3 regions of the Tatumella sp. JGM94 genome follow, and region 2 is predicted to be linked to each of the others. Evidence: riboswitches for the same ligand, from Rfam matches in the RefSeq annotation. Region 2 holds a riboswitch; each other region holds the start of a gene.
What was found. Region 2 has a riboswitch for thiamine pyrophosphate ahead of thiM (hydroxyethylthiazole kinase). Riboswitches for the same ligand answer to the same signal wherever they lie in the genome.
Positions count from the first base shown of each region.

Region 1: it holds a riboswitch for thiamine pyrophosphate, as region 2 does, so the genes downstream of both, thiB (thiamine ABC transporter substrate binding subunit) here and thiM (hydroxyethylthiazole kinase) in region 2, are expected to answer to the same signal.
Region 3: it holds a riboswitch for thiamine pyrophosphate, as region 2 does, so the genes downstream of both, thiC (phosphomethylpyrimidine synthase ThiC) here and thiM (hydroxyethylthiazole kinase) in region 2, are expected to answer to the same signal.

Region 1 is NZ_JAERJN010000003.1:3,865-14,131, forward strand. It holds gene leuA (2-isopropylmalate synthase) at 1-1,416, shown strand, start outside; gene leuB (3-isopropylmalate dehydrogenase) at 1,419-2,510, shown strand; gene leuC (3-isopropylmalate dehydratase large subunit) at 2,514-3,914, shown strand; gene leuD (3-isopropylmalate dehydratase small subunit) at 3,925-4,530, shown strand; gene JK216_RS02940 (MFS transporter) at 4,583-5,776, opposite strand; TPP riboswitch at 5,990-6,081, shown strand; gene thiB (thiamine ABC transporter substrate binding subunit) at 6,125-7,111, shown strand; gene thiP (thiamine/thiamine pyrophosphate ABC transporter permease ThiP) at 7,087-8,697, shown strand; gene thiQ (thiamine ABC transporter ATP-binding protein ThiQ) at 8,681-9,394, shown strand; gene JK216_RS02960 (DedA family protein) at 9,384-10,148, opposite strand.
Region 2 is NZ_JAERJN010000002.1:242,399-252,665, forward strand. It holds gene JK216_RS02795 (BamA/TamA family outer membrane protein) at 1-865, shown strand, start outside; gene JK216_RS02800 (DUF4056 domain-containing protein) at 862-2,010, shown strand; gene dbpA (ATP-dependent RNA helicase DbpA) at 2,193-3,671, opposite strand; TPP riboswitch at 3,778-3,868, shown strand; gene thiM (hydroxyethylthiazole kinase) at 3,908-4,726, shown strand; gene thiD (bifunctional hydroxymethylpyrimidine kinase/phosphomethylpyrimidine kinase) at 4,713-5,513, shown strand; gene yegS (lipid kinase YegS) at 5,523-6,428, opposite strand; gene yegQ (tRNA 5-hydroxyuridine modification protein YegQ) at 6,653-8,029, opposite strand; gene baeR (two-component system response regulator BaeR) at 8,171-8,881, opposite strand; gene baeS (two-component system sensor histidine kinase BaeS) at 8,878-10,267, opposite strand, start outside.
Region 3 is NZ_JAERJN010000030.1:2,354-12,620, reverse strand. It holds gene thiH (2-iminoacetate synthase ThiH) at 1-63, opposite strand, end outside; gene JK216_RS16110 (thiazole synthase) at 56-841, opposite strand; gene thiS (sulfur carrier protein ThiS) at 844-1,044, opposite strand; gene JK216_RS16100 (HesA/MoeB/ThiF family protein) at 1,034-1,789, opposite strand; gene thiE (thiamine phosphate synthase) at 1,782-2,429, opposite strand; gene thiC (phosphomethylpyrimidine synthase ThiC) at 2,429-4,348, opposite strand; TPP riboswitch at 4,435-4,535, opposite strand; gene nudC (NAD(+) diphosphatase) at 4,743-5,516, shown strand; gene hemE (uroporphyrinogen decarboxylase) at 5,610-6,674, shown strand; gene nfi (deoxyribonuclease V) at 6,674-7,348, shown strand; gene JK216_RS16070 (YjaG family protein) at 7,411-8,001, shown strand; gene hupA (nucleoid-associated protein HU-alpha) at 8,192-8,464, shown strand; gene JK216_RS16060 (DUF1481 domain-containing protein) at 8,644-9,312, shown strand; gene purD (phosphoribosylamine--glycine ligase) at 9,373-10,267, opposite strand, start outside.

The sequences.
Region 1 (10,267 bases), on a different contig from region 2:
TCTCCGGGTGACTTTGAATCGGTTCAGACCATTGCCCGGACTATTAAAAACAGCCGCGTCTGCGGACTGGCGCGTTGTGTGGAAAAAGATATTGACGCGGCCGCTGAAGCCCTGCGGGTGGCCGACGCTTTCCGTATCCACACCTTTATTGCAACCTCTCCGATGCACATTGCCACCAAGCTGCGCAGTACCCTGCCGGAAGTGATCGAACGTGCGGTGCATATGATTAAACATGCCCGTAACTATACAGATGATGTGGAGTTTTCCTGCGAAGATGGCGGCCGGACTCCGATAGATGATTTGTGCCGGGTTGTGGAGGCCGCAATTAATGCCGGAGCCCGTACCATCAATATCCCTGACACTGTCGGTTATACCCTGCCCCATGAATATGCCAATATTATCTCAGCGTTAACTCAGCGTGTTCCTAATATTCATAAAGCTATTTTGTCCGTGCATACTCATGATGATTTAGGGATGGCAGTCGGTAACGCCGTCGCTGCCGTTCAGGCGGGAGCCCGTCAGGTGGAAGGAACCCTGAATGGCCTGGGTGAACGTGCCGGTAACTGTGCGCTGGAAGAAGTCATTATGGCGATCAAAACCCGCCAGCAAATACTGAACGTTAGCACCCGCATCAATCATCAGGAAATTTACCGTACCAGCCAGATTGTCAGTCAGATTTGTAATATGCCAATTCCAGCCAATAAAGCTGTGGTCGGGAGCAATGCTTTCGCACACTCCTCCGGTATTCACCAGGACGGTGTGCTGAAAAACCGTGAAAACTACGAAATCATGACCCCCGAATCGATTGGTCTGAACCAGATACAGTTAAACCTGACCTCCCGTTCCGGCCGCGCCGCAGTGAAGCATCGTATGGAAGAGATGGGATACACAGAAGCTGATTATGATGCAGCCGCTTTATATGATGCCTTCCTGAAACTGGCCGACAAAAAAGGCCAAATCTTCGACTACGACCTGGAAGCACTGGCGTTCATCAATAAGCAGAATGAAGAACACGACCATTTCAGCTTACAGGATTTTAATGTGCAGTCAGGGTCCAATATTACGGCTACGGCCTCAGTAAAACTGGCCTGTGGCAACGATATTAAAGAAGAAGCAGCCACAGGTAATGGTCCGGTTGATGCGGTATATCAGGCAATTAACCGTATTACCGGTTATCAGGCAGAACTGGTGAAATACCAGTTATCCGCCAAAGGTCATGGTGAGAATGCTCTGGGGCAGGTCGATATTGTGATTAGCTATAACCACCGTAAATTCCATGGTGTCGGCCTGGCGACGGATATTGTTGAGTCCTCAGCCACAGCGATGGTCAACGCCCTGAATAATATCTGGCAGGCAAAGCAGGTAGAAAAAGAATTGCAGCGTAAATCAAAGAATGAAGCTAAGGAAACCGTGTAATTATGTCTACGTCCTTCCATATTGCAGTATTACCGGGTGATGGTATTGGTCCGGAAGTGATGACCCAGGCTCTGAAAGTTCTGGCTGCCATCCGTGAACGTTTTTCCATTAACATCACAACCGCGCAGTATGATGTTGGTGGTATCGCTATTGATAACCACGGTCAGCCACTGCCCCCGGAAACACTGGCAGGATGTGAACAGGCCGATGCCGTATTATTTGGTTCCGTCGGTGGCCCGAAATGGCAGCATCTGCCGCCCGACGGGCAGCCAGAGCGTGGCGCACTGTTACCATTACGTAAACACTTCAAATTATTCAGTAACCTGCGCCCGGCGGCCTTGTATCACGGGCTGGAAGCTTTCTGCCCGCTGCGCAGCGATATTGCGGCCCGCGGTTTCGATATTTTATGCGTCCGTGAATTAACTGGCGGGATCTATTTCGGCCAGCCGAAAGGACGTGACGGGCGCGGTGATCAGCTGCGTGCATTCGATACAGAAGTTTACCACCGCTATGAAATCGAGCGTATTGCCCGGCTGGCGTTTGAATCCGCAGCAAAACGCCGCGGGAAAGTCACCTCGGTCGATAAAGCTAACGTATTGCAGTCTTCCATCCTGTGGCGTGAAACGGTCAGCGAAATCGCCAAAGAATACCCGGCGATCGAACTGGAACATATCTACATTGATAACGCGACCATGCAGTTAATCAAAGATCCTTCCCAGTTTGATGTGCTGCTGTGTTCCAATTTGTTTGGCGACATCCTGTCGGATGAATGTGCGATGATCACCGGGTCGATGGGCATGCTGCCATCAGCCAGTCTGAATGAGCAGGGCTTTGGTTTATATGAGCCAGCCGGGGGTTCAGCACCGGATATTGCCGGTCAGAACATTGCCAATCCGATTGCTCAGATCCTGTCCCTGTCCCTGTTGTTACGTTACAGCCTGAATGCCGGTGATGCCGCTGACAGTATCGAGCAGGCAGTCAACCGTGCGCTGGAAGAAGGTTTCCGTACCCGTGATCTGGCAGGTCAGGGACCGGCTGTCAGTACTGATGAGATGGGCGATATCATTGCCCGGTTTATTACCGGAGAAAAATAAAAAATGAGCAAAACATTATACCAGAAGTTATTTGATGCACATGTCGTCTACGAAGCCGAAAACGAAACACCTTTACTGTATATCGATCGCCATTTAGTCCATGAAGTCACCTCTCCGCAGGCATTCGATGGCCTGCGCGCTCAGGGCCGCCCTTTGCGCCAGCCATCAAAAACCTTCGCGACAATGGACCACAACGTGTCCACTCAGACCCGTGATATTAATGCATCCGGTGAGATGGCCCGCATCCAGATGCAGGAACTGATCAAAAACTGTGAGGAATTCGGTGTTCAGCTGTATGACCTGAACCACCCTTATCAGGGGATAGTCCATGTGATTGGGCCCGAGCAGGGCATGACGTTGCCGGGCATGACTATCGTCTGCGGAGATTCCCACACCGCGACTCATGGTGCGTTCGGATCGCTGGCATTCGGGATCGGTACTTCTGAAGTTGAACATGTGATGGCCACCCAGACCCTGAAACAGGGCCGGGCTAAAACCATGAAAATTGAAGTGACAGGTCAGGCGGCTGCCGGTATCACGGCTAAAGATATCGTGCTGGCCGTGATCGGTAAAACCGGCAGTGCCGGGGGTACCGGTCATGTTGTCGAGTTCTGCGGCCCGGCAATCGAAGCCCTGAGCATGGAAGGTCGTATGACCCTGTGTAATATGGCCATCGAGATGGGCGCAAAAGCAGGCCTGGTTGCCCCTGACGAAACGACCTTTAATTACCTGAAAGGCCGCCAGTTTTCCCCGACCGGTGAACAATGGGCACAGGCCGTAAATTACTGGCAGAGCCTGAAGTCAGATAAAGATGCGGTATTTGATAGTATCGTGACCCTGGATGCGGCAGATATTGCCCCTCAGGTCACCTGGGGGACCAACCCGGGCCAGGTCATTGCCATTAACCAGCCAATTCCGGCACCTGAGTCTTTCAGTGACCCGGTTGAGCGCGCCTCCGCGGCGAAAGCACTGGCCTATATGGGACTGGATGCCGGTATCCCGCTGACAGAAGTCAGTATTGATAAAGTGTTTATCGGTTCCTGTACCAATTCACGTATCGAAGACTTGCGTGCCGCTGCCGCTGTCGCCAAAGGACGTAAAGTGGCACCGGGCATCGTCGCGATGGTGGTGCCGGGTTCCGGTCCGGTCAAAGCACAGGCCGAAGCCGAGGGGCTGGATAAAATATTTACCGATGCCGGTTTTGAATGGCGTCTGCCCGGCTGCTCAATGTGTCTGGCGATGAATAACGACCGGCTGAACGCGGGGGAACGTTGTGCATCCACCAGTAACCGTAACTTTGAAGGCCGTCAGGGCCGTGGCGGGCGCACTCACCTGGTCAGCCCGGCAATGGCTGCCGCAGCTGCGGTGACCGGCCGTTTTGCTGACATCCGTGAACTGAACTAAGGAGCTGTTGATGGCCACTAAATTTATCCGACATACTGGTATTGTTGCGCCGCTGGATGCAGCCAACGTCGATACAGATGCCATTATTCCCAAACAGTTTTTACAGAAAGTGACCCGCACCGGGTTTGGTCAGCATTTGTTTAATGACTGGCGTTTTCTGGATGACGCAGGACAAGTCCCGAATCCGGAGTTTGTGCTGAATAAACCGCAATTCAAAGGTGCCAGTATTTTGCTGGCCCGCGAGAACTTTGGTTGTGGATCGTCCCGTGAGCATGCCCCCTGGGCCCTGACCGATTTTGGTTTCCGTACCGTTATCGCGCCTGCTTTTGCCGATATTTTTTATGGCAACAGCTTTAATAACCAGCTGTTGCCGGTGATCCTGACAGAAGAGCAAGTGGATGAACTGTTCCGTCTGGTGGCAGAACAGCCGGGCATCGAATTTGTGGTGGATTTGGAAAACCTGGAAGTGATTGCCGGCGGGAAACATTATCCGTTCACCCTCGACAGCTTCCGTCGTCATTGCATGCTGAACGGTTTAGACAGTATCGGTCTGACTCTGCAACATGAATCTGCTATTGCCGATTACGAAACCCGCCAGCCTGCGTTTTTACGTTAATCCGGCATCAGGTCACGGTTTTTAGCCGCTCCCCCGCCCTGCTGGCGGGGGATCACCGGCCGCACTCTGCGGATTCTTTTACCCGCCAGGTCAGTAGTAACGCAATCACTGTCAGCCCGGAAGCCAGCCAGTAAATCGCCTCATGTCCCCACCAGCTGCTGATGCTCCCCTGTAACACCCCGGCAAAAATCATTCCCGTGGATACAGAGTTAGTAAACATTGTCGTCGCCACCCCGGCCTGGCCCGGCATCAGATCCTGAAACCACAGCATAACCAGCCCGGCAACGATACCGATAAAGATGGCGTTAAATACTTGCAGCGCCAGCAGACTGGTATAGGTGTGGAACAACAACATGCCGGGGTAAAACAATACCCCCGCAGTCACCGCCAGTAAGACCAATGGCCGTTTACCTATACGCTTAGCCAGCATACCGGCCAGGATCATTACCGGAATTTCCAGCCCTGCTGCTGTGCCCATCAATACCCCCGCAACTTTTTCCGGCATGCCCAGAGTACTGCTGATATAAAGCGGCATATCGATGATATACATCATATTACAGGTCCACATCAGTACCGAGGCGATAAACAGCCCGCGGGTGCTGGTATTTTTCCAGCCCGACACCGTACTGCGCGCCAGATTATCCGCCGGGAAAATTTTCGGGACCGATGGCAGAGTAAAACGGATAAGTATCAGTGAAATAAAAAATAATACGGCAGCAAACAGATACAGGGTCATAAACCCGCGGGTTAATGCCACGGCAAATGACAGCGGGGGGCCGATTACCCAGGCCAGTGACATCTGTGCCCGCATTAACGAACTGAACATGACCACTTCACGACGGGTAGAGTCAGCATATTCCCTGGCAAGTGCAAAGATCTGCGGTACCACGACCGTAGTAAATGCAGCCAGCAGCAATCCCGGGCCAATCAACAGCCAGTAACTACGGGTAAACGCAAACACCAGGGCATTGCCGATCGCCATCAGACAACAAAACATCAACAGATTGCGGCGGTCACCTCGTTTATCCGAACGTCTGGCCAGCAAAAAACTGACGATAATCCCGGTAATGGCATTGACGGTAAAAAACAGTCCGACTTCAAACGGGGCGGCGTGCAGCTCTCTGCTCAGGAACAGGCTGAGGGTCGGTGCCTGTAATGCACCGGCAATACTCACAGAAAATGTAACCAGCATAAAAAACACAAATACTGAATTACTTTTGACGGGCTGAAGTTCAGTTTTTTCCATAAAGCACAACATCCGGATGCGGGAGGAAAGTAACCGACAGCATATAACAAATTACCCAAAACAGCAGATCTTGTCTGCCGGACTACGGTTCCGGACACGGAGAAAATGACCACAGTAACAGTCTGCCCGCACGGCCCGTTGCCATTCACCGCGCTGATTTGTTACACCGGATTTTTGAGGCTTTCGCCGGGCTAATGAATTGCATAGAATAGCGTGTTCTCAACGGGGTGCACTCTGGTGCTGAGATATACCCGCAGAACCTGATCCGGTTAACACCGGCGTAGGGATTTGAGACTTATTCCTCAGATCTTTTGCGCATAAACTGGCCCATCCCTCAAGGAGCGCAAAGTGTTAAAAAAATTTCTGCCTGTATTATTGATTATTTCCGCACCGGTACTTGCCGCAAAACCCGTATTAACCGTTTATACCTACGACTCCTTTTCTTCCGACTGGGGCCCCGGACCGGCAATTAAAAAAGCCTTTGAAGCCGATTGCGGCTGCGAGCTCAAATACGTTTCCCTCGGGGATGGCGTTTCTCTGCTTAACCGCCTGAGAATGGAAGGCAAACACAGTAAAGCGGATGTGGTAGTCGGGCTGGATAATAATCTGCTGGATGCGGCACAAAAAACCGGGCTGTTTACACCAACCCCGGTTGACTACCGCCAGCTGACCATCCCCGGTGGCTGGAGCAATACAACGTTTGTACCTTATGATTATGGCTATTTTGCATTCGTCTATAATAAAAAACGCCTGAAAAATCCGCCATCCAGTCTGAAACAGCTGGTCGAAAGTCCGGATAAATGGCGGGTTATTTACGAAGATCCCCGCACCAGTACCCCGGGGCTCGGGCTGCTGCTGTGGATGCAAAAAGTCTACGGCGATCAGGCCCCGGCAGCATGGCAAAAACTGGCCGCCAAAACCGTCACTGTCACCCGAGGCTGGAGCGAAGCCTATAATCTGTTTCTGAAAGGTGAGAGTGATCTGGTACTCAGCTATACCACGTCACCGGCCTATCATATTATCGAAGAGCATAATCCCGATTATGCGGCCGCTGACTTTGCAGAAGGAAATTACTTGCAGGTAGAAGTGGCGGCACGACTGAAAAACAGCCCCAATCCGGCACTGGCAAAACAGTTTATGCAGTTTGTAACCAGCCCGCAGTTTCAGGAAACATTGCCGACCGGCAACTGGATGTATCCGGTCATTAAGACCCCGCTGCCTGCCGGTTTTCAGCAACTGATGGTACCTAAAACCGCCCTGCAATACTCGCCTGCGGAAGTGGCAGAGCATCGTGCAGCCTGGATTGACGCCTGGCAAAACGCAGTCAGCCACTGATGCCGCGCTGGTTGATTCCCGGGCTGCTGGCTGCCCTGATAACCACCGGTATTGCACTGCTGGCTTTTATCAGCCTGCTGTGGAATGCCCCGCTGGGCCACGCACTATACTGGTTACGCGATCCCTACCTGTGGCATGTTATCGGCTTTTCATTTACCCAGGCCGCATTATCGACACTGCTATCAGTGCTGCCGGCAATTCTGGTCGCCCGCGCCCTGTACCGGCGGCGGTTTCCGGGCAGAAACCTGCTATTGCGTTTATGCGCGATGACCCTGGTGCTGCCGGTGCTGGTGGCGGTTTTTGGCTTACTGAGTGTCTATGGCCACGATGGCTGGCTGGCACAACTGGCCGCAAGGGCCGGTATCCCCTTCCGCTTTTCTCTGTACGGGTTACCCGGTATCTTACTGGCCCATATCTTTTTCAATCTGCCGCTGGCCAGCCGGCTGTTATTACAATCTTTAGAGCAGATTCCGGCCGAACAACGTCAGCTGGCAGCCCAGCTGAATATGCAGGGGTTTTATTTATTTCGCTGGCTGGAATGGCCGTGGCTGAAACGGCAGCTGCTGCCGGTTGCCGCACTGATCTTTATGCTCTGCTTTTCCAGCTTTGCCATTGTATTAGCTTTAGGGGGCGGGCCACGGGCAACGACGCTGGAACTGGCTATTTTCCAGGCGCTGAGCTACGACTTCGACCCGGCTAAAGCAGCCATACTGGCACTGTTACAGCTGGCCTTCTGCCTGTTACTGGTCGCGCTGAGCCTGCGGCTGAATACCCCTCTAACCGGTAACAGCGCATTACTGCGCCACTGGCGGTCAGTCGACAACCGCTGGTCAGCACGACTGACAGACAGTCTGATCATTTTGCTGACCCTGCTGTTACTGGTGCCTCCCATCCTTGCGGTCGTGATCAATGGTGTTAACAGTCATCTTTTGTCTTCCCTGCAACAGACAGACCTGTGGCTCGCGACCCGGACATCGCTCAGTATTGCGCTGCGGGCGGGTCTGTTGTCCGTTATTCTGACAATGATGTTGTTATGGAGCAGCCGCGAATTACGTTTACGCCAGAAAATTCTGCCCGCACAACTGATGGAAAGCAGCGGAATGTTAATTCTGGCAATGCCGGGCATTGTATTGGCAAGCGGTATTTTTATGTTTTTTAACAGTACCAGCGGCATACCGGATTCACCGGAAAACATTGTGGTACTGGTGAATGCATTAATCGCCATGCCCTATGCGCTGAAAGTTCTGGATACCCCCATGCGTGATATCGCCAGCCATTATAATCAGCTCTGCCTGTCTCTGGACATTAATGGCTGGCAGCGGTTACGGCTGGTTGAAGGACCGGCGTTAAAGCGCCCCCTTGCTCAGGCTCTGGCCTTTGCCTGTGTACTGTCAGTGGGAGATTTTGGGGTGATTTCGTTGTTTGGCAGTGATGACTTCCGGACTCTGCCGTTTTACCTGTATCAGCAAATCGGCGCCTATCGCGGACAGCAAGCGGCTGTCAGCGCACTATTACTGCTGCTGGTATGCTTTTTACTGTTTACCCTGATCGAAAAAATAGCAGGACACCATGCTGACGCTGAATAATCTGACTTACCACTATCAGTCACAAACCATGTGTTTTTCACTGCACGCAGAAGCCGGTGAGCGGGTTGCTATCCTCGGGCCCAGCGGTGCGGGGAAAAGCACCCTGCTCAGTATGATTGCCGGTTTTTTGCCTCTCAGCAGCGGGGAGTTATGGATCGACGGAAAAAACTGCACCCGGCAGCCTCCGGCACAACGCCCAGTCTCAATGTTGTTTCAGGAAAATAATCTGTTCGCACATCTGACAGCAGGACAAAACCTCGGGCTCGGGTTGCATCCCGGACTGCGTCTGACGAATTCACAAAAACAGCAGGTCACGAAGATTGCCGCCAGTGTCGGTTTGCAGGGATTACTGGACAGATTACCCGGTCAGTTGTCAGGAGGACAACGACAACGGGTCGCACTGGCCCGTTGTCTGTTACGGCAGCAACCGCTATTGTTACTGGATGAGCCTTTTTCCGCCCTGGATCCGGCCCTGCGCCAGGAAATGCTGACGCTGACGGATACACTCTGCCACACGCACAATATTACGTTACTGATGGTGTCACATAATCTGGACGATGTCCGGCAAATTGCCGGACGCAGTGTACTGGTCGATAACGGCAGTATCGTCTGGCAGGGGGCAAGCCGGCAACTGCTGAACGGAGAAGCCGAAGCCGCGACGCTACTGGGGATCCCCGCAGCGCCCGTCAGTCAATAAACACCCGCCACAGTAACTGACGGAAATGAGGCATCATCGGGTCGAATTGCAGCCCGGCCAGTCCGGCTAGCGCCAGAATAATCAGCAGCGGAGCAACCCAGCGCAAACGGCGGGCGGGCAGCAGACGACTTGCCCAGTCCTGTTTTCTGCTGCCTTTCAGCCAGCGCCAGCCGGTCCAGGCCGCCAGCCACAGGGCTATCACTTCCGCCAGCAGTAACCATTTAAACAGACTGTTTTGCGCATTATGCGGCGCATCAATCACCACGCCGGCCAGTATTCCTGGCAGCAGATACACTGGCGGCCAGAGCAGACATCCGATAATATTCGGCGGCAGAAACTTTTTCACCGGTAACTCCAGCATTCCGGCAAGTAACGGGATCAGCGGCCGTGTCGGCCCGACAAAACGACCAATCAGAATAGTCGCGACACTGTGTTCATTCAGGGCATGCTCGGTTTTATCCAGCAGACTGCGATGCTTCTGTAAATATTTCCAGCGATGTAATGGCCCCTGAAAACGCCAGCCAATATAAAATGACAGCCAGTCTCCCAGCAGGCACCCCGCCAGACCGGCCCCCCATGCCGGATACAGCCCGAGATTTCCGCTGCCAATCAGCGCACCAAGGCTGGCCATTAATACGGTACCCGGCAGGACCAGCCCGACTAATGCCAGCGATTCAAAGAACGTCACTACCGCTACCGCAAACAACGCCCAATCCGGTGACTGAGTAATGAGGTGTTGGATCCAGGCTTCCATAAAAATTCCTCAAGTTAACTGAGCCTGGATTGTCCAGAGCGAGGACACAGACGTCAAGCAGTCTGTGTCCTTAAATACAACACAAAGGCCGGGGCCGCCCCTGATACCTGCAGGGGCTG
Region 2 (10,267 bases):
TGGTTATGCCAGCAGCACCGGCGCATTCGGACTGCAGGTCAATAATTACGGGTTTTATGACCAGGACAAGTGGCGATTCTTTGTACAGGGAGAGCTAAGCGATACCCCGACATGGTACTGGGGAAAAGGGTTTCGCGCTGGCAGTAATAACCGGAATAAACAGCGCTACGTTGCACGGGAAATCAGCATGATGCCGCAGGTGATGCGGCAGATAGCCAGCCGGACTTATTTCGGGCTGGGCTGGTCGCTGAACAACATGCAGGCCGGATCGGTACATGATCCTCAAAAAAACGGGCCTGCCCTGGAAGCCGACGGGCGCGGAGTGTTCAGTAGCGGGCCACTGATTAGCCTGAGCTATGACAGCCGGGACTTTTTACCTAACCCGCATAAAGGTATTTCAGCCAGCCTGCAATATATCCGCTACAGCCCGCAAACCGGCAGCAATACGCGTTTTGATGCATGGACGGCCCATTTTAGCGCTTACCATGAAATTGATAAAAAACGGGTACTGGCCTGGGAGATCAATGGCGCTTTTACCAGCGGCCAGGTGCCGTGGAATATGCTGCCATCACTGGGGGACAGTGATCATTTCCGGGGGTATTACCCGGGACGTTACCGCGAACGTGATGTTATCAGTACCCAGCTTGAATACCGTCAGTCACTTAGCTGGCGAAACGGTATTGTCGGCTGGATTGGCAGCGGCACTATGGCATCACATTTTTCAGCCGCTGCAGGGCAGCGCTGGTTACCGACCATCGGGGCCGGATACCGGTTTGCGTTTAAACCGGGCGTCAATATCCGGCTGGACTACGGAATAGGTAAAAACAGCAGTGCTTTTTATTTTCAGGCAGGAGAAGCTTTTTGAAAGGATGGATTTACGCGCCGCTGTTAGCGGTATTATTCAGCACATCACCCGTATCCGCCCGTATTGAGATCGGCAGTGATTTTTCCCATATTCCTCAGCAGCAGGCCGCAGAAGCCTGGCCGGTCAGCGTGCCGCTGTCACCGCCTGATGGTCTGCGGCCTTGCTGTGCTTTTGGTTACCGGTTGAAAACGCAACTGCTGGGCGTACCGGTACCTTTTTACCGGATTAATAATGTCGCTGAAACAGATAACCTCGGCAGACATAACTATAACGACAGTCACTGGAATTCATTACTGGCGCTTAGCGGGCTGGGAAAAGAGCATAACGGTATTGTTTATACTCTGCGTGGCGGGTTTATTGATACTGCTCATATTCGTGACAGTGCGGATATGACTTTCTGGTTATTCAGCCAGCTATACCCAAGACTGGGCACCGCCTTTACCCTTTCTCCCGGTGAGGAAGAGCTGGCAAAACGACAAGTGGTTTTCAGGGCATTTACCCCACCGAAGGATCCGGCACAGGCCTATACACTGGCCGTATGGATCGCGGCGACAATTGCCTATGATATTGCAGCCTGGCATGAAGTTGCTCAGTGGTATGGTTTCGAATCAATTCCCGGTTTTTCTGAGGGGATTTCAGCCTTCTCGCCGGAAGATCTCTACTCAAATATGGTCGGGGCCAGGCTGGCGGCGACGTTATTGCTGACCGGACACGGTTACAGTAAACGTGGTTTTAATCTGGCGATGACGACAATACTGCCACAGGCGTTACACCGTCTCGGCGCGGTCAGTGCCAGCCAGACACGTTTTCATTTTGATATGGTCGATAAATTGTGGTGGGACAGCAGCAAAGCGGTACCGGAAAAGTTCCTGTTGCTGAAACGTAATTATCTGACCGGCAATGACAGGGTACCGACCCCGGTCCCGGGAGAACCGGAAGCCAGTCTGCCCCTGACATTTCCTGCCAGCTATGCCGGTGAGCAAATTAACTCTCTGGCCGAATTACGATTGCTGCCCGGTAAATCGATGGTCAGGCTTCCTGCACCGGAAACATTTTACCGCTGGCAGGATTTTCCTGCGCTGGCGGATGCGGCACAGAAAAGTGATCAGCGACAGTTGCAAAAAAATAGCGTCGGGAAGCGCTGAACGTCAGCCAGCATCGGCCGGTTATTAAGACGGATTGCAGCTAAAGTCACCCTGCGGTCAGCCCTGCATCTGAAACTGCTATTCGTGAAATGGTCAGAAAAGCCAGCCGGTGGTAACTGTAAAAAATAAGAACGCTCTCCGCCCGCCAGCGGGGCGGAGAGCTAAGCAGAAAGCGGCAATAATTATTTCAGTAATCTGACCTTGCAGTTCTTACCTTTGATTTTCAGCTGTTGTAGCTGACGAAACATCTTACTGGCCGCTGCTTTACGAATAGCCACATAAGCATGCATCGCTGACATATCAATTTTACCGACATCATCGGCTGTCAGTCCGGCATCCCCGGTCAGAGCGCCAAGAATGTCACCGGGGCGTATTTTGGCTTTACGGCCACCGTCGATACAGAGTGTTACCTTGTCGGCCTCCAGTGATACTCCGGCAGCAACGGTGAGGTCACCGGCTGACAACCACTGTGGTTTCAGGTCGATATAATCTTCCAGTGCGTTAGCCCGCGTGATCTCTGCCGGGGCGACCAGACTCACGGCCAGACCTTTGCCACCTGCACGGGCGGTACGGCCTATCCGGTGTACGTGAACTTCCGGGTCGAAAGAAAGTTCATAGTTTACGACCATCGGCAGATCTTTAATATCCAGTCCGCGGGCAGCCACATCCGTAGCGACCAGTACCCGGCAGCTATGGTTAGCAAAACGTATCAGCACCTGATCACGGTCACGCTGTTCTAAATCACCGTGCAGCGCGGCCACACTGATCCCTTGTTCCGTCAGAGCCTCACAGACTTGCTGGCAGTCGCGTTTGGTATTACAGAAAACGACGCAGGAAGAAGGCTGATGGTGGCCGAGTAACGTTTTCAGCAGTGACAGTTTTCCGCCGCGTGAGGCTTCATAAAATTGTTGTTCAATATCCGGAAGTACCGACACATCACCGGTCGTAATACTGACCGGTGAACGCTGGATCCGTGCACTGATAGTTTCAATGCCCTGCGGGTAGGTGGCGGAAAACAGCAGTGTCTGACGTTTGACCGGCAGATAGCCGATAATATCATCAATCGCTTCACTGAATCCCATGTCAAGCATACGGTCAGCTTCATCGAGCACCAGTACGTGCAGTCCCTGAACCAGTAAACTCTGCTTGCGCAGATGTTCCTGAAGACGTCCCGGCGTACCCACCACAATGTGAGGAGCATGGGCCAGAGATGCCAGCTGATGACCCATCGGCTGACCACCGCACAGGGTCAGAATTTTAATATTCGGAATGTAGCGTGCCAGACGGCGCAGTTCTTTGGTGACCTGATCCGCCAGTTCACGGGTCGGGCATAACACCATTGCCTGAGTGGTAAACTGCGAAGCATCTATTTTCTGTAACAGGCCGATGCCGAAGGCGGCTGTTTTTCCGCTCCCGGTCTTTGCCTGCGCACGGACATCATGGCCCTGTAAAATAACCGGTAACGCCTCAGCCTGTACCGGCGTCATAGCCGAATAACCGAGTTCGGTAAGGTTTTCGAGCTGCGCAGCGGGCAGCGACAGAGATGCAAATGATTGGGTCACAGGGTGTACTCTACTCAGACAATTATCAGGGGACGCAGGACTGCCGGGGCTGCGCAGTGATGCAAACAGTACCGTCAGGCTGGATATATAAGCAGACATAATAGCAGAGATCCGCCTGCTTCGGCAGAGCTAAAATAATTTCGCCGCGACGGAATTATAGTTGTGACTTGCGCGGCGGCAGAGAGTTGCCTTACCCTGTACGACGTATGATGACTCGGGGTGCCGGTTATGGCTGAGAAACACCCGTTGAACCTGAACCGGATAATGCCGGCGGAGGGAAGTCTGATACTGCTGTATGCGGTATCCGTTTCCTGATGCCCGTCAGGAGCGTTGAAATGTCAGTGGTTTATTCTTCTTTTTCTGCCCGTGAAGCTTCCGCCTCACGGCATCTCTATGGGGTGACCCCGCCGCTGGTGCATTGTATGACCAACCAGGTGGTACAGTCACTGACCGCCAATATATTGCTTGCCAGCTCAGCGTCTCCGGCCATGGTCATTGATCTGCAGGAAGCGCCGGTGATGGCGGCGCATGCGTCAGCACTACTGATTAATGTCGGTACCCTGACCCACGAGGCAATCCCCGCGATGCAGGCCGCTGTGGAGTCCGCCAACCGCGCCGCAGTTCCCTGGACACTGGACCCGGTCGCGATGGGAGTATTACCACTGCGCAGCGATTTTTGCCGGCAGTTGCTGGATTTTTCTCCGGCGGTGATCCGCGGCAACGGTTCTGAAGTTCTGGCACTGGCGGGGGCCGGAAAAGGCGGGCGGGGGATGGACAGCAAGGATGATTCATGCCGGGCAGTGAGCGCGGCGGTACAGCTGGCGGCAGATCAGAACTGTATTGTGGTGGTATCAGGGGCGACTGACTATGTTACCGATGGTCATCTTGTCCTGACGCTGACAGGAGGATCCCCGTTAATGACGGCCGTGACCGGTACTGGCTGCGGGTTATCAGCCCTGGTGGCAGCATTCAGCACGTTGCCCGGCAACCGGTTATATCATGTGGCGACGGCCTGCTGGCTGATGTCACAGGCTGCTGAACAGGCAGCACAACAGTCCCGCGGGCCCGGCAGTTTTTCAATCGCGTTAATCGATGCTCTCTGGCAGCTATGCCAGACCCATCGACAGGAGGGACAAGACAATGCGGCGAATTAATGCATTAACTATTGCCGGAACGGATCCCAGCGGTGGGGCGGGTATTCAGGCTGATTTAAAAACCTTTTCTGCGCTGGGCGCCTACGGTACCAGTGTGATTACTGCCCTGGTCGCCCAGAATACCTGCGGGGTACGTTCAGTCCGGGCGGTGGCGGCGGATTTTGTGCGCGAACAACTTGCCGCAGTGATGGACGATATTCGTATCGATACCCTGAAACTGGGTATGCTGCATAACGCAGAGATTATCCGTGCTATGGCTGATGATTTGAGTCACTGCACGGTTCCCTGGCGGGTGCTGGATACGGTTATGCTGGCCAAAAGCGGCGATCCTCTGCTGGATCCTCAGGCTGTGAGTCTGTTGCGGGATAAACTGTTACCCCGGATGTCGCTGATCACCCCGAATCTCCCGGAAGCTGCTGCCTTGCTGGGATGCCGTGAAGCAGTCAGCGAGCAGGAAATGCTGTTACAGGCGCAAAAGTTACTGGAAACCGGATGCCAGGCCGTTTTAATCAAAGGCGGGCATCTGGGCGGAGAAGAAAGTCCGGACTGGCTGGTCAGTGACGGTTTTCAGAAACGTTTTACCACCCTGCGGATTAACACCCGTCATACCCACGGTACCGGATGCAGTTTATCGGCGGCGCTCTGTGCACTACGGCCCCGTTATCCGGACTGGGCGGCAACCGTGGATGCGGCTAAGCAGTGGCTGTGCGGGGCGATAGAAATGGCCGATACATTACAGGCAGGTAAAGGTAACGGCCCGGTACATCATTTTTATCGCTGGTGGTGATCACGCTTGTTACCGGTGGCTCAGCAGCGGGCACTCTTCCGGCAGCCTGCAGCGCACTGCCTGTGGCAGTAGTTCCATCCGGAAGTGCTCGCCACTCAGGGGTTCACCGTCAAGGTTAAATGTCATCGGGTGACGGGCTTTAATCTCCAGTGAACGACAACGGGCGCTGGTTATGGCGGGGTTATCGCTATTCCCCGTCAGGTTATGGACAATGCCCGGCAGCCATTGCTGCGCCGTAACGATGCTGATATCCATCAGACCATCGTTGATAAATGCGGAAGGGCACAAACGCTGCCCGCCCCCAGCCTGACGGCCGTTACCGATACCGATCACCAGGGCATCGCCCTGCCAGTGAAAGGTTTCGCTGATAATTTCACAGTGATCTGCTTTCAGGGTGTCCATACGCAGCAAGCCATGTATCACATAAGATACACCGCCGAGTGCGGCTTTCAGTTTATCCGGGGTTTCGGTGGTGATTCTGGTGCCGAAGCCACCGGTCGCCATATTGATAAAATAACGCTGCCGGTTGACGGTCACGATATCAACTGCCGATACAGTTCCACTGACAGCCAGTTGTAATGCCGGTGCCATCTGTTCAGGGATATCAGCGCTGCGGGCAAAGTCATTCGCTGTGCCCAGAGGCAGGATACCGAGAACCGGACGCTGTGCCGGTGGCAGTTGTGCCAGGCAACTGACCAGTTGATTAATGGTGCCGTCACCGCCTCCGGCAATCACCGTATCTGCCTGCAGGCTAAGGGCTTCCTGCAGATAGCGTTGTGTATCTCCCGCCTCCCAGGTGACCCGTACCTCGATCTGATACCCGCCGGCCCGCAGATCTATGACTGCCTGACGTAACTGCTCATTAGCGGCACTCTTTCCGTTAAGGATCACAACAGCTTTGCTGGTGGAATTCATGAATTTTTTCCCGGCACTGTAAACAGACTACCGGAATTTATAACATAAAAGCGCGGCAGGCTTCACTGGCGACAGGCTGAAAAAAAGAAACCCGCCGGGGGGACCTGGCGGGTAAATAAGGTGGATTCTGAGGTAATCAGACAGTCTTTATCCTTTTTTATAATGGGGCTATTTTAGCCGCAGGCTCAGCAGATAACTGTGATCTGATTCTAAATAGCGAAAAGTTATGCCTGTACTGCGTGGCTGTGTGGTGCCTGAGTTGTCGACCCTTCCGGCAGATTTCGCAGTAACAGAGCGTAGTCGAGGCTGATATCCTGTGGTACCAACAGCCATACCTTATGGCCATCTCCCGGGGCGACCGCAGCGGGTTGCCGTTTGGCTGTTTGCATTTCCTGCAGAGTGAAAGTCAGGTTACCGGCAGGTGTCATGATTTCTAAACAGTCGTGCAGCAGAAATTTATTTTTTACCGCAACTTCCGCATAGTCACCCTGGCGCTGGCCGGTGAATTCACCGACAAATTGCTGCCGGTCAGAGACAGAATATCCCTGCTGATAATTCTGGTAACTGTCATGGGTATGGCGGCGCAGAAAACCCTCGGTATAACCGCGGTGTGCCAGCCCTTCCAGTGTCTGTAACAAACTGGTATCAAAAGGCTTGCCTGCCGCAGCATCATCAATCGCCCGGCGATATACCTGTGCGGTGCGGGCACAATAATAAAACGATTTGGTGCGGCCCTCGATTTTCAGCGAATGAACGCCCAACTGACTCAAACGTTCGACATGGGCCACGGCTCGCAGATCTTTTGAATTCATAATATAAGTGCCGTGTTCATCTTCAAAAGCACTCATCGGCTCCTGCGGCCGCATTTTTTCGGTGATAAGGAAAACTTTGTCGGTGACTGGTCCGCTGCCAAGAGTCGGTTCAGCCTGTTTAACCGGAATCGGCGGGTATTTTTCGACGATATTACCGTTCAGATCCTCTTTACCTTCTTCCATCCGGTAATCCCAGCGGCAGGCATTGGTACAGGTTCCCTGATTAGGATCGCGTTTGTTCAGATATCCGGATAACAGGCAACGACCCGAATAGGCCATACATAACGCGCCATGGACGAAAACTTCCAGTTCCATTTCCGGTACCTGAGCGCGAATTTCGCCGATTTCTTCGAGAGATAACTCACGGGATAAAATAACCCGGCTAAGCCCCATCTGCTGCCAGAAACGAACCGTAGCCCAGTTAACAGCATTGGCCTGTACTGACAGATGGATAGCGATGTCGGGAAAGGCTTCACGCACCAGCATAATCAGCCCGGGATCGGACATAATCAGTGCATCCGGCTGCATATCCACCACCGGTTGCAGATCACGGATAAAGGTTTTCAGCTTAGCGTTGTGCGGCGCAATGTTGACGACCACATAAAACTTTTTACCGAGGGCATGAGCTTCCTGAATACCCTGCCGGAGATTCTCATGGCTGAATTCATTGTTGCGAACCCGCAGACTGTAACGTGGCTGACCGGCATAGACAGCATCTGCACCGTAGGCAAATGCATAGCGCATATTTTTCAGGGTACCGGCGGGGGAAAGCAGTTCAGGCTTGGACATGGTCATTCTCGTTTTCTGATATCAGGTCAGGACACTCAGTGAGTGTTATCCGGGACGAAAAAATTCGACCCTACAAAAAGAAGGGGAATTGTAGAGGGGGACGCTAACGATGTAAATCACTTCGTGGCAGGATGACGCGGATCAGTGAAGCCGGCTTTTGTCGGCATCCCAGCGATAACCGATACCATAAACAGCACGGATAAAAGTCTGGTCGCTGTCCAGATTTTCCAGCTTACGCCGCAGATTTTTAATATGACTGTCGATAGTCCGGTCGGTAACCACACGATAGTCATCGTACAGCAGGTTGAGCAATTGTTCGCGGGTAAAAACTTTACCCGGTTCCTGTGACAAGGTTTTCAGTAAGCGGAATTCGGCAGGTGTCAGCTCCAGGGGCTGATTTTCCCAGCTGGCCTGAAAACGTCCCGTATCAATCAGTAGCCCCGCGGGCCGGGTATACTGTGCTTCACGGCTTACCAGACAACGCCGCAGAATTATTTTCACCCGCGCCACCACCTCCCGCGGGCTGAACGGCTTACATACATAGTCATCGGCACCAATTTCAAGGCCCAGCAGGCGATCGATTTCCTCACTGCGTGCTGTCAGCATAATGACTGGCAGATCTGAAAACTGACGGAGTTCACGACAAATACTCAGCCCGTCTTTGCCCGGCAGCATCAGGTCAAGGATCATTAAATCGGGTTGCTGCATTTTTAGCTGGTAAATCGCCTCGTCACCACGGTGAATTACAGTGGTGCGGTAACCGGCAGCCTGCAAATAATCCACCAGCAGTTGTGCCAGCTTTGGCTCATCTTCAACGATCATAATATGTGCTGTCTGTAACTGCCCGGTCATAACGGTCGTCCGCCTGAAGTGAAAGGTAATATCACCCTGATAGTAACACCTCCGGTGAGCGAGTGCTGGCTGCTGATTGATCCCTGGTGCGCTTCGGCAATCGCCCGGCAAATAGCCAGCCCCAGACCGGAGCCGCCGCTGGCACGATTGCGGGAATCTTCTGCCCGGTAAAAACGGTCAAAAATATGCTGCTGTTGCTCTGTGGTCAGGCCCGGGGCACTGTCAGAAAACTGCAACAGCCAGTCATTTTCTTGCGCTGTCAGGCGAATCTCCAGGCTGCCGGGAGGCCGGGTATAGCGCAGGCTGTTTTCCAGCAAATTGTGGCACAACTGGTTCAGTCTGTTGATATCACCATGGAACGGTACCTCCGGAGGGCACTGGCACTCCAGAGACAGGCCTGCGGCGGTAAAGCGCGGGCGGAACGTTTCTGTAAGACTGGTCAGCAATTCGCTCAGGTCACAGTCCATCATCTGGTAACGCAATGCACCGGCATCGGAGAGAGCCAGCTGGTGGAGATCATCGACCATTTTCTTCAGGATCATGACTTCACTCTGCAGGGATTGTATCGCCTCCGGGGTTAGCTTGCGGACACCATCCTGAATCGCTTCCAGTTCTCCCTGCAATATCGCCAGCGGCGTGCGCAGTTCATGAGAAATGTCAGCCATAAAGGCGCGGCGATTGGTTTCGGTTTTCTCCAGTGATTCGGCCAACTGATTAAAATCACGGGCCAGTTGCCCCAGTTCATCACCGGTGGTGACCTCCACCCGGGTGTTCAGCTGGCCTGCCGCCAGCTGGTGTGTGCCATTGACCAGACGTTTCACGGGGGCCAGTAACCCCCTGGCCAGCAGCCAGGCAACAATTGCTGCCAGCAGGGTAATTAAACCGACGATGCTCCAGCTGGCTCTTTTCTGTTGCTGGTCAAAGCTGATATCAGTACTGCGGGTCAGTTGTTCCGGAGGTGAACCTAATACCCAGCCGACAATTGTTCCCTGACTGGTAGTGACAGGATGCTCCACCCGTTCGGCGGGGATTTTCTCACGGGGCCCCAGCAGCACCCGATAGTGACTGTCAACGATCCAGAAGGGCGTCCGCCAGCCGGGTTGCGGGTAATTACTCTGTTGCTGGTTCTGTTCCAGGGAATGAAGCAGAGTGTAAATCATGCGGTTATTATTCCGCATAAAGTCCCAGTTGCCGTGCTGTTCATATTGTTCTGCCAGCGCCTCACTGAGCAGGTTCAGCCGCTGTTCATTACTTTCGCGGATATAATCGACAAAGCCGTGTTCAAAGCTGATCCTGACCGCCCAGTGCATGGTGACCAGTACCAGTAAACAGGTGGCAAATAGAGTGATGAATAGCTTACTGCCGATAGTAAAGGGCCAGCGGTAT
Region 3 (10,267 bases), on a different contig from region 2:
GTCAATCCGCAGGCGTAATTCGTTCTGGTCCAGGCTCTGCCAGTAATCAGCAAAATCAGCCATTGGTATTCTCCTGTTGAAAGTCAGCCTCCAGGAAAGCGGTTAACGGGCTGGTCGGACAGGCGACTGCCCGCAGACCGGAAGTTCCGCGGGCAAGATGTCCTGCTTCAGTGGCTAAAGCAAACGCGCGGGCCGTCGCAACAGGGTCGTTGGCTGTGGCAATAGCGGTATTCACCAGCACAGCATCCGCACCGTATTCCATTGCTTCACAGGCATGTGAAGGTAAACCGATCCCTGCATCGACGATTACCGGTACCGTAGCCTGATCAATAATGATCTGCAGAAAATCCCTGCTCAGTAACCCTTTATTACTGCCAATCGGTGCGCCGAGCGGCATAATCGCCGCACATCCGACGGCTTCCAGCCGTTTACAGAGCACCGGGTCGGCCCCGCAATAGGGCAAAACGACAAAACCTTCTTTTACCAGCTGTTCTGCGGCCCGGAGTGTTTCTATCGGGTCGGGTAACAGATAGCGGTTATCGGGATGGATTTCCAGTTTTACCCAGTGAGTCCCCAGAGCTTCCCGTGCCAGTCGTGCAGCGAATACAGCTTCTCCCGCGGTTTTGGCCCCGGAGGTATTTGGCAGCAACATAACGCCTGATTGTTGTAAGGGATGCAGAATATTGTCCTGCCGGCCACTCAAATCAACTCGTTTCATCGCTAATGTTGCCAGCTGTGAGCCGGAAGCCAGTAATGCCGCCTGCATTATGGCCGGAGAAGCAAACTTACCTGTCCCGGTCAGTAGCCGGGAACTGAATGTTTTATCTGCAATTCTTAACACAGTTAACCTCCGGCGATGACCTGAAAAACCACCACATCATCATTTTCCTGCACCTGGTACTCAGCCCAGCGGGTGGCAGGAATGACTCTGCCGTTGACCGCAAGGGCGGTGCCCTGCGGGCCAACGGATATCTGCTGCAATAGCTGACTTAATAAACAGGCGTGGCTAATCTCCGTTGGTATATCATTGAGTTTAATTTGCATGAATTTCTCCGCAGACCGGGCAGTCATCGGCCGGGGTCAACTGCAGACGACGCCATTGTAATTCTTTACCATCAAACAGCATCAGCTGACCGGAAACAGCGCTATGGCCGGTTGTCACCAGTTTGATTGTTTCCAGCGCCTGTAAATTACCCATCATTCCCGCCACCGGACCAATAATCCCGCTGTTACGGCAGTTACGGGCGGGTTCTTCTGTCTGTGGCCACAGACAGCGATAACAGCCTCGGTGCCAGGGAGGTGTCAGCACCAGCAGTTGCCCGCTGAACCCTACAGTACTTGCCGAAATCAGTGGCAGGCCTTGTTCAACGCACCATGCATTGAGCAAGTGTCTGGTTAGCAGGTTATCACTGCAGTCGAGTACTACGGTTGGCCTGACAGGTAAACAGGCTAATTGCTGTACATCAATTCGCCGGTCAATAGTATGCAGGTGTACTGACGGATTCATCTGGTTCAGGGTCTGTGCCGCCAGTCCGGCTTTAGGGCGACCAGTATCAGCCGTACGGTACAAAATTTGTCGCTGCAGGTTACTGATATGCAGAGTGTCATCATCGGCCAGCAGCAGGGTGCCAATACCGGCTGCTGCAAGATACATAGCCGCCGGAGATCCCAGTCCTCCCAGCCCGACAATCAATACCCGCGCATCTGCCAGCTTTTCCTGTCCTGACGGGCCAATTTCCTCCAGTAGCAATTGCCGGCTATAGCGCATAAAATCCTGATCATTAAGCATCTGCTGAGTTCCCCTGAGCTTCCTCTACCCGGCGCTGTAACTCTGCAACGGCAGTTCGCCAGTCGGCGGCTCGTGTGATGGCGCTAACAACCGCGATACTACCGACCCCGGTAGCCAGAACCTCCGCGGCCCGGTCTATGGATATGCCACCGATAGCTACCGTCGGTATACCTGCAAGACGTCGTACATGATGACGTAAATTATCCAGTCCCTGTGGATGAGAGGGCATCTGTTTGGTATTGGTCGGGAACACATGTCCCAAAGCGATATAGGAAGGATTGAAGGAGAGCACACGGTCAATTTCCCGGCTGTCATGGGTGGAGACACCCAGTCTTAACCCGGCCTGATAAATGGCTGTCAGATCGGCAGTGTCCAGATCTTCCTGCCCCAGGTGCACACCATAGGCACCATGTTTGATCGCCAGCTGCCAATCATCATTGATAAATAGCCGGGCATTTCGTTTAGCAGCCAGACGAATACTTTCGATAATTGCCTGTTCTTTTTCTGCGGTACAGTCATCCTTGATGCGTAACTGTAATGTCATCACTCCTGCATCCAGCAGCCGGGCGATCCATTCAACACTGTCCACCACTGCGTATAACCCGCAGTGCAGCGGAACAGCAGGAAATACCTGAGCCATTATTTCCCCCCGGCATCTGTACTGACGGGCAGATAAATTTCGCTGCCGTTATCGCGGAAACGCTGAGACATCCCGAGCATACCTTCATTGATAGCAAATGCCGGAGCCGGGTTCTTACTGGCGAAGTCACGAACTTCCTGACTGATTTTCATCGAACAAAATTTCGGGCCGCACATGGAACAGAAATGGGCAACCTTGCCTGATTCCTGAGGAAGGGTTTGATCGTGGTAACTGCGGGCAGTTTCCGGATCCAGCGCCAGATTAAATTGATCTTCCCAGCGGAATTCGAAACGTGCTTTAGACATAGCATTATCACGGATCTGAGCGCCGGGATGACCTTTTGCCAGGTCGGCCGCATGTGCGGCAATCTTATAAGCTATCAGTCCCTGCTTCACGTCTTCTTTATCCGGTAAGCCGAGGTGCTCTTTGGGAGTGACGTAGCACAGCATTGCACAGCCGAACCAGCCGATCATGGCAGCACCGATACCCGAGGTAAAATGGTCATAACCCGGTGCAATATCCGTTGTCAGGGGGCCGAGGGTATAAAACGGCGCTTCGTGACAATGCTCCAGTTGTTCGGTCATATTGCGCTGGATCATATGCATCGGCACATGTCCCGGGCCTTCAATCATTACCTGAACATCATACTCCCATGCAATTTTGGTCAGTTCTCCGAGGGTATGCAGTTCGGCGAACTGTGCTTCATCATTAGCATCGCGGATAGACCCCGGGCGTAATCCGTCGCCCAATGACAGGGCAATATCGTAGCTGGCACAGATTTCACAGATTTCACGGAAATGCCGGTACAGGAAGTTTTCCTGGTGATGGGACAGGCACCACTTAGCCATAATCGATCCGCCGCGTGACACAATCCCGGTCAGGCGTTTTGCGGTCATTGGCACATAACGCAGCAGGACACCGGCATGGATAGTGAAGTAATCGACCCCTTGTTCCGCCTGCTCCAGCAGGGTATCCCGGAAGACAGACCAGTTAAGATCTTCTGCGACACCATTCACTTTTTCCAGGGCCTGATACACCGGGACAGTACCGACAGGGATCGGGCTGTTGCGCAGGATCCATTCCCGGGTTTCGTGAATATTCCGCCCGGTGGAGAGGTCCATCAGCGTATCAGCCCCCCAGCGGGCTGCCCAGACCAGTTTTTCGACTTCTTCTTCAATAGAAGAGGTCACGGCCGAGTTACCAATATTGGCATTAATTTTTACCAGAAAATTCCGGCCGATGATCATCGGTTCGGATTCAGGATGATTAATATTCGACGGGATAATTGCTCTCCCTGCGGCAACTTCCTGGCGTACAAATTCCGGGGTAATGGTTTCCGGTAACGGATCAAAAAAATGCTTGCCGGGATGTTGCTGGCGCAGTTCAGATGAGGTGATCTGCGCGCGGCCCATATTTTCACGTATTGCGATAAATTCCATTTCCGGGGTGATTATCCCCTGACGCGCGTAATGCAGCTGGGTAACGCAACGTCCGTTCAGCGCTTTTCGCGGCTGGGGAAGGTAGCGGAAGCGCAGTCCATCCAGGCTTTCATCCGCCAGGCGTTCTCTGGTGTAGGCTGAGCTAGTGGCCGGAATCTGTTCAGAATCCTGGCGTTGTTCAATCCAGGTCTGGCGGAGGCGGGGGATACCACGGTGGATATCCGGGGTGGCGGTTTCATCACCAAACGGACCGGACGTGTCATAGACCGGGATAGCTTCATTGTCTTCTTCTGTCGGATTGGCCGCGGTTCCGCCGATACGGGTCGGGCTGAGTTGTATTTCACGGACCGGCACCCTGATGTCCGGCCGGGAGCCAGTCAGCCAGCGGCGGCGTGAGGCCGGAAAGGACTGATGACCCAGTGAGTTGATAAAATCCCGTGCTTGTTCGCGTTTTTCGCGGCGTGATAATTTTTCAGACATAGCTCTATTTCCTGTAAATAAAGAAATACGCTTGTCCGGAGTCCGGAAGGAGTGACAGAAGAAAGTGTCTTGCGGGCACACTCAGGCTGAACTGTACTCTTGTTCCCTTCGCAGGTACTAACCTGATCAGGTTCCGCGGATCCCGAATTAACGGTCTCAGCCCCGTGGGGCACTCCGACAAGATAATAAGCGGCTGATCAGGGTGTGATACAGCGGCGGGTGAATTGTCACCGTCAGTCAGCATAGAGTGCTTCAGCGTGAAGTACAAGCCCCTGCTATTTGTACGGTCGGTGAAAAGCAAGTGTCATGTTATCGCTGACATTACCCCGCCGGGTGCTAGTATGGATTAGCTGTTGTCGTAACATGTGGTTAAAAACAACAAAGGTGCTGATTGATGGAACGTGAAATAACCGGTGAAGATAAGGGCTGGTGGGTGGTAAGCCAGCAGAATAAAATCTGGCTACCCGGAGATAAACTACCTTACGGGCCTGCTGCTGAATTTTCCCTTAGCGGATTGTCCGGACGTCCGATCGGTGAGTGGCAGGGCGATACGGTCTGGCTGATTAATCATTCGCGTCCGCAAAACATGGCTTCCCTGCGGCAGTTGCTGAATGAAGACAGTGGCTTATTCAGAATGGCCGGACGCGGTGTACAGCTGGCTGAATTTTATCGTTCTCACCGTTACTGTGGTTACTGTGGCGGGGAAATGCAGCACAGTAAGACAGAATTTGCCTGTCTGTGTACCCGCTGTCATGAACGGTATTACCCGCAAATAGCGCCTTGTATTATCGTGGTGATCCGCCGTGATGATAAACTTCTGCTGGCACAGCATGTACGCCATCGTAATGGGATTTATACGGCCCTGGCCGGATTTGCTGAGGTCGGGGAAACCCTCGAACAGACGGTTACCCGTGAAGTTATGGAAGAGAGCAGTATCAGGATTAAAAATCTGCGCTATATCGCTTCTCAGCCCTGGCCGTTTCCCCAGTCACTGATGATGGCTTTTCTGGCTGATTACGACAGTGGTGATATATGCATTGATCCTGAAGAACTGCTGGATGCCGGCTGGTACCGTTATGATGAACTGCCTGCACTGCCACCCGCTGGCACCATCGCACGGCGGCTGATTGAAGATACTGTGGCATTGTGCCGGTCAGAATACCAATAACGGCAGACAAAGATACCTGACTGACAGGGGCATGGTTAGAATAACCCGTTGTTTGTGTATATAATATGCGCCTGATTTCGAGAGAGCCTGATTATGAGCGAATTAAAAAACGACCGTTATTTGCGAGCATTACTACGGCAGCCAACGGATGTAACGCCGGTGTGGATGATGCGTCAGGCAGGCCGCTATTTGCCTGAATATAAACAGACCCGCGCACAGGCCGGCGATTTTATGTCGTTGTGTAAAAATGCCGAGCTGGCCTGTGAAGTCACTTTACAACCCCTGCGCCGTTATCCGCTGGATGCCGCTATCCTGTTCTCTGACATTCTGACCATTCCGGATGCGATGGGATTAGGGCTGTATTTTGAAACCGGTGAAGGCCCGCGTTTTTCTTCACCGATCAGCTGTGCTGCGGATGTAAAAAACCTGCCAATCCCTGATCCGGAACAGGAACTGGGCTATGTGATGAATGCGGTACGAACTATCCGTAAAAACCTGAAAGGTGAAGTTCCGCTGATTGGTTTCTCCGGCAGTCCATGGACACTGGCAACCTATATGGTGGAAGGTAGCAGCAGCAAAGCCTTCACTAAAATTAAAAAAATGATGTACAGCGAGCCGTCGGTATTGCATGCATTACTGGATAAACTGGCGGAAAGTGTCATTCTGTATCTGAATGCCCAAATCCGTGCCGGTGCACAGTCGGTAATGATTTTTGATACCTGGGGCGGGGTATTAACCGGCCGCGACTACCGCAATTTCTCTCTGTATTACATGCATAAAATTGTAGACAGTTTATTGCATGAAAGTGAAGGCCGCCGTGTGCCGGTCACACTGTTCACTAAAGGTGGCGGACAGTGGCTGGAACAGATTGCAGATACTGGCTGTGATGCGATTGGCCTTGACTGGACGACGGATATTGCCGATGCCCGCCAGCGGGTAGGACACCGGGTTGCATTACAGGGCAATATGGACCCTTCAGTGCTTTATGCTCCGGCGGCGCGGATCGAACAGGAAGTCTCGACAATTCTCGAAGGCTTCGGTCATGGTGACGGGCATGTGTTCAATCTCGGACATGGGATCCATCAGGATGTTCCGCCGGAACATGCTGGCGCATTTGTTGACGCTGTCCACCGTCTGTCGGCAGCTTATCATAAATAATGACAGCCGATTACGCGGCATTAAAAGTACAGCAACTTTCACTGGCAGCTGATGTTGTTGGTGAGGGGCTAAGCCGTGATTTTTCCCCTGGCTTTATTGCCGGGGGAGACGTGGGGTTTGAACAACAAGGGACGATCGCGCGCGGCGTTATTGTCGTATTGCGCTGGCCCGGACTGGAAATAGTTGAACACCGTATAGCACGGGTACCCGTCACGTTACCCTACATCCCCGGATTTCTCTCGTTCCGTGAATGTCCGGCACTGCTTGCTGCCTGGCAACAACTTACTCATCGTCCGGATTTATTGCTTATTGATGGGCAAGGCATCGCTCATCCGAGAGGTTTAGGGGTTGCCAGCCATATTGGTGTGTTAACTGATGTACCGACGATTGGCATTGCCAAGAACCGTTTATGTGGCGAGTATTCTCCACTGGAAGAAGGGGCCGGGGCATGCCAGCCACTGTATTGTCATCATCAGCAAGCCGGCTGGGTACTGCGCAGTAAAATCAGATGTAATCCGTTGTTTATTTCTATTGGACACCGGGTCAGCGTTGATATGGCCCTTTTCTGGACGCAGCAATGTTTACGGGGTTATCGTTTGCCGGAACCCACCCGACTGGCCGACGGGATTGCCTCCCGCCGCAAAGGCTTCCAGCGCTGGCTGAACGTACAATAACGCTGTGAAAACCGCGCTTTTGCGTTACACTTCTGCCAGCTAATTTATAATGAGTATCCGTCATGTTACGTAACCCTATCCACTTACGCCTGGAAAAGCTGGAAAGCTGGCAACATATGACTTTCATGGCTTGTCTGTGTGAGCGTATGTATCCGAACTATCTGGCGTTCTGTCAGCAGACTGAGTTTGCCGATCCTCACCTCTATCGTCGTATCCTTGATCTGGTCTGGGAGACGCTGGTGGTGAAAGGTGCAAAAGTTAACTTCGATTCTCAGCTTGAGAAACTTGAAGAAGCGATCCCTGACGGAGATGCATTTGAAATTTATGGGGTCTACCCGGCCATTGACGCCTGTGTCGCACTGAGTGATGTACTGCACGCTCTGTTAGGTGGCGAAACATTAAACTATGCGATTGAAGTCAGTAAAACATCGATTACAACAGTGGCAATGCTGGAGATGACCCAGGCTGGCCGGGAAATGACCGATGAAGAACTCAGAGAAAACCAGGCCGTCATTGATGAATGGGACCTGCAATGGGAAATATTCCGATTGCTGTCTGAGTGCGAAGAACGTGATGCTGAGCTGATCAAAGGGCTGCGTGCTGATCTGCGGGAAGCCGGAATTAGTAATATTGGTATAAGTTTTAACCAGTAAGGCAATAAAACGTGACTTCAGGCCTGATTTAGCTCACCTGAAGGCTTCACATTCGCCCCCTGTCTGGTCTACATTTGGGGGGCTAAAAATTGTGGCTATCGGTGTGTGCAGGCTGAAGGGTGTCGGAACATATGGCTTTTCACTCGCATTCGTTGCTTAGCAGGCGATAAATACACTTTAAGGATAACTTATGAACAAGACTCAACTGATTGATGTGATCGCAGAAAAAGCGGACCTGTCTAAAACTCAGGCTAAAACTGCACTGGAATCTACTCTGGCTGCGATCACTGAGTCTCTGAAAGAAGGTGATGCAGTTCAGCTGGTGGGTTTTGGTACTTTTAAAGTAAACCACCGTGCAGAACGTACCGGTCGTAACCCGCAGACTGGTAAAGAAATCAAAATTGCTGCTGCAAACGTTCCTGCGTTCGTTTCCGGTAAGGCTCTGAAAGACGCCGTAAAATAAGCGTCGCACCCCGGGTGTTAAAACGTTTAGCTAACAGAAGGGGCATTTCTCCGCCTCTTCTGTTTATTGTAACCTCCCTCTGTAACTCTTTCTTTTTGCTATACCGTCCCTGTATCCTGTTGACCAGGGCATAATGATCCTGCGCGCCACCCTGTGGCAGTGATAAGTATTAAGGAGAGATGATGCTTTTTTCTGCACGGATAATAGCTATTGGCCTGTTGCCTCTGTTGCTGCTGGCGGGCTGCAGTTCATCAGACAATATCCCGCCATTCAGTGCTTCTGGTTACCTTGCTGACCGGGGCGTGGTTCGTTTGTGGCGCAAGAATACCCCGCCGGATTACACCGCAATACGTACCCTGTATACCCCTTTTGATCAGTCAGTTACAGAGCAAACAGATTACCAATGGCATAATGGGAATTTGTTGTTTATGCAGAGTCATATTACCGGAGGGGCCACAGATGATGTGACTTTACGGTTTGATAACCAGGGAAAACTGAGTTTTATGCAGCGTCAGTTGCAAAACCGCCGGCAGGATGTCAGCCAGCAGGCTATCGAACTGTATCGGTTTGATGCCGGGCGAATATTGAAGATCAGTGATGCGTTACTGGCAGGCAAGATCTATTTACAGCAGGGCAGATGGCAACAGAATAATACGGTTCTCACCTGTGATGATCAGCAAGTACAGGCAAGCCTGGATATGGAGTCTCGAAGAATGATTGCCCGTGTCCGGTCGGGCACTGCCTCCCCGGTATATATTGCATGGCTGAAAGGGCCTGAGGGAACCCAACTACTCAGGGCCACGAGGGTGGATCTGTGTCATAACCAGCCGGTTGCGGCAGATTTATAACCGGCGATAAAAAGGCAGGCCGAAGCCTGCCTCTGAAAATATAACTGCGCTTATACCGGGTTACTTATTGCGGTTGATTGCCCGGTAACCGATATCATGACGATAAAAACATCCCGGCCATGAAATAGTTTTTGCCAGTGCATAGGCATTTTTCTGAGCCTCAGCAACATCTGCACCCAAACCGGTGGCACAAAGTACTCGCCCGCCGTTAGTCAGGACATTTTCTCCCGACAATTCTGTCCCTGCATGGAATACTTTGCCGTCTGAAGCGGCGGCTGTATCCAGTCCGGAAATAATATCACCTTTACGGTAATGCTCAGGATAACCGCCAGCAGCCAGAACCACGCCTAGCGCCGGACGCGGATCCCATAATGACTCCTGCTGGTCCAGTTCGCCATTACAGGCTGCCAGGCATAATGTTACCAGGTCAGATTGCATACGCATCATGATCGGCTGCGTTTCCGGGTCGCCAAAACGACAGTTAAACTCAATGACTTTCGGTTTTCCTGCCCCATCAATCATCAGACCTGCGTACAGGAAACCAGTGTACAGATTCCCTTCAGCAGCCATACCTCGTACTGTCGGCCAGATAACCTCATCCATGACACGCTGGTGGACTTCATCAGTGACCACGGGTGCCGGAGAGTAAGCCCCCATACCTCCGGTATTCGGGCCGGTATCCGCATCACCAACCCGCTTGTGATCCTGACTGGTGGCCATTGGCAGTACATGCTCACCATCAACCATCACAATAAAGCTGGCTTCCTCACCCTCCAGGAACTCCTCGATCACAATCCGGTGTCCGGCATCGCCGAATGCATTGCCTGCCAGCATATCTTTCACGGCATCTTCGGCTTCCTGCAATGTCATTGCAACGATAACACCTTTGCCTGCCGCCAGACCGTCAGCTTTAATAACGATAGGAGCCCCTTTTTCACGCAGGTAGCTCAGGGCT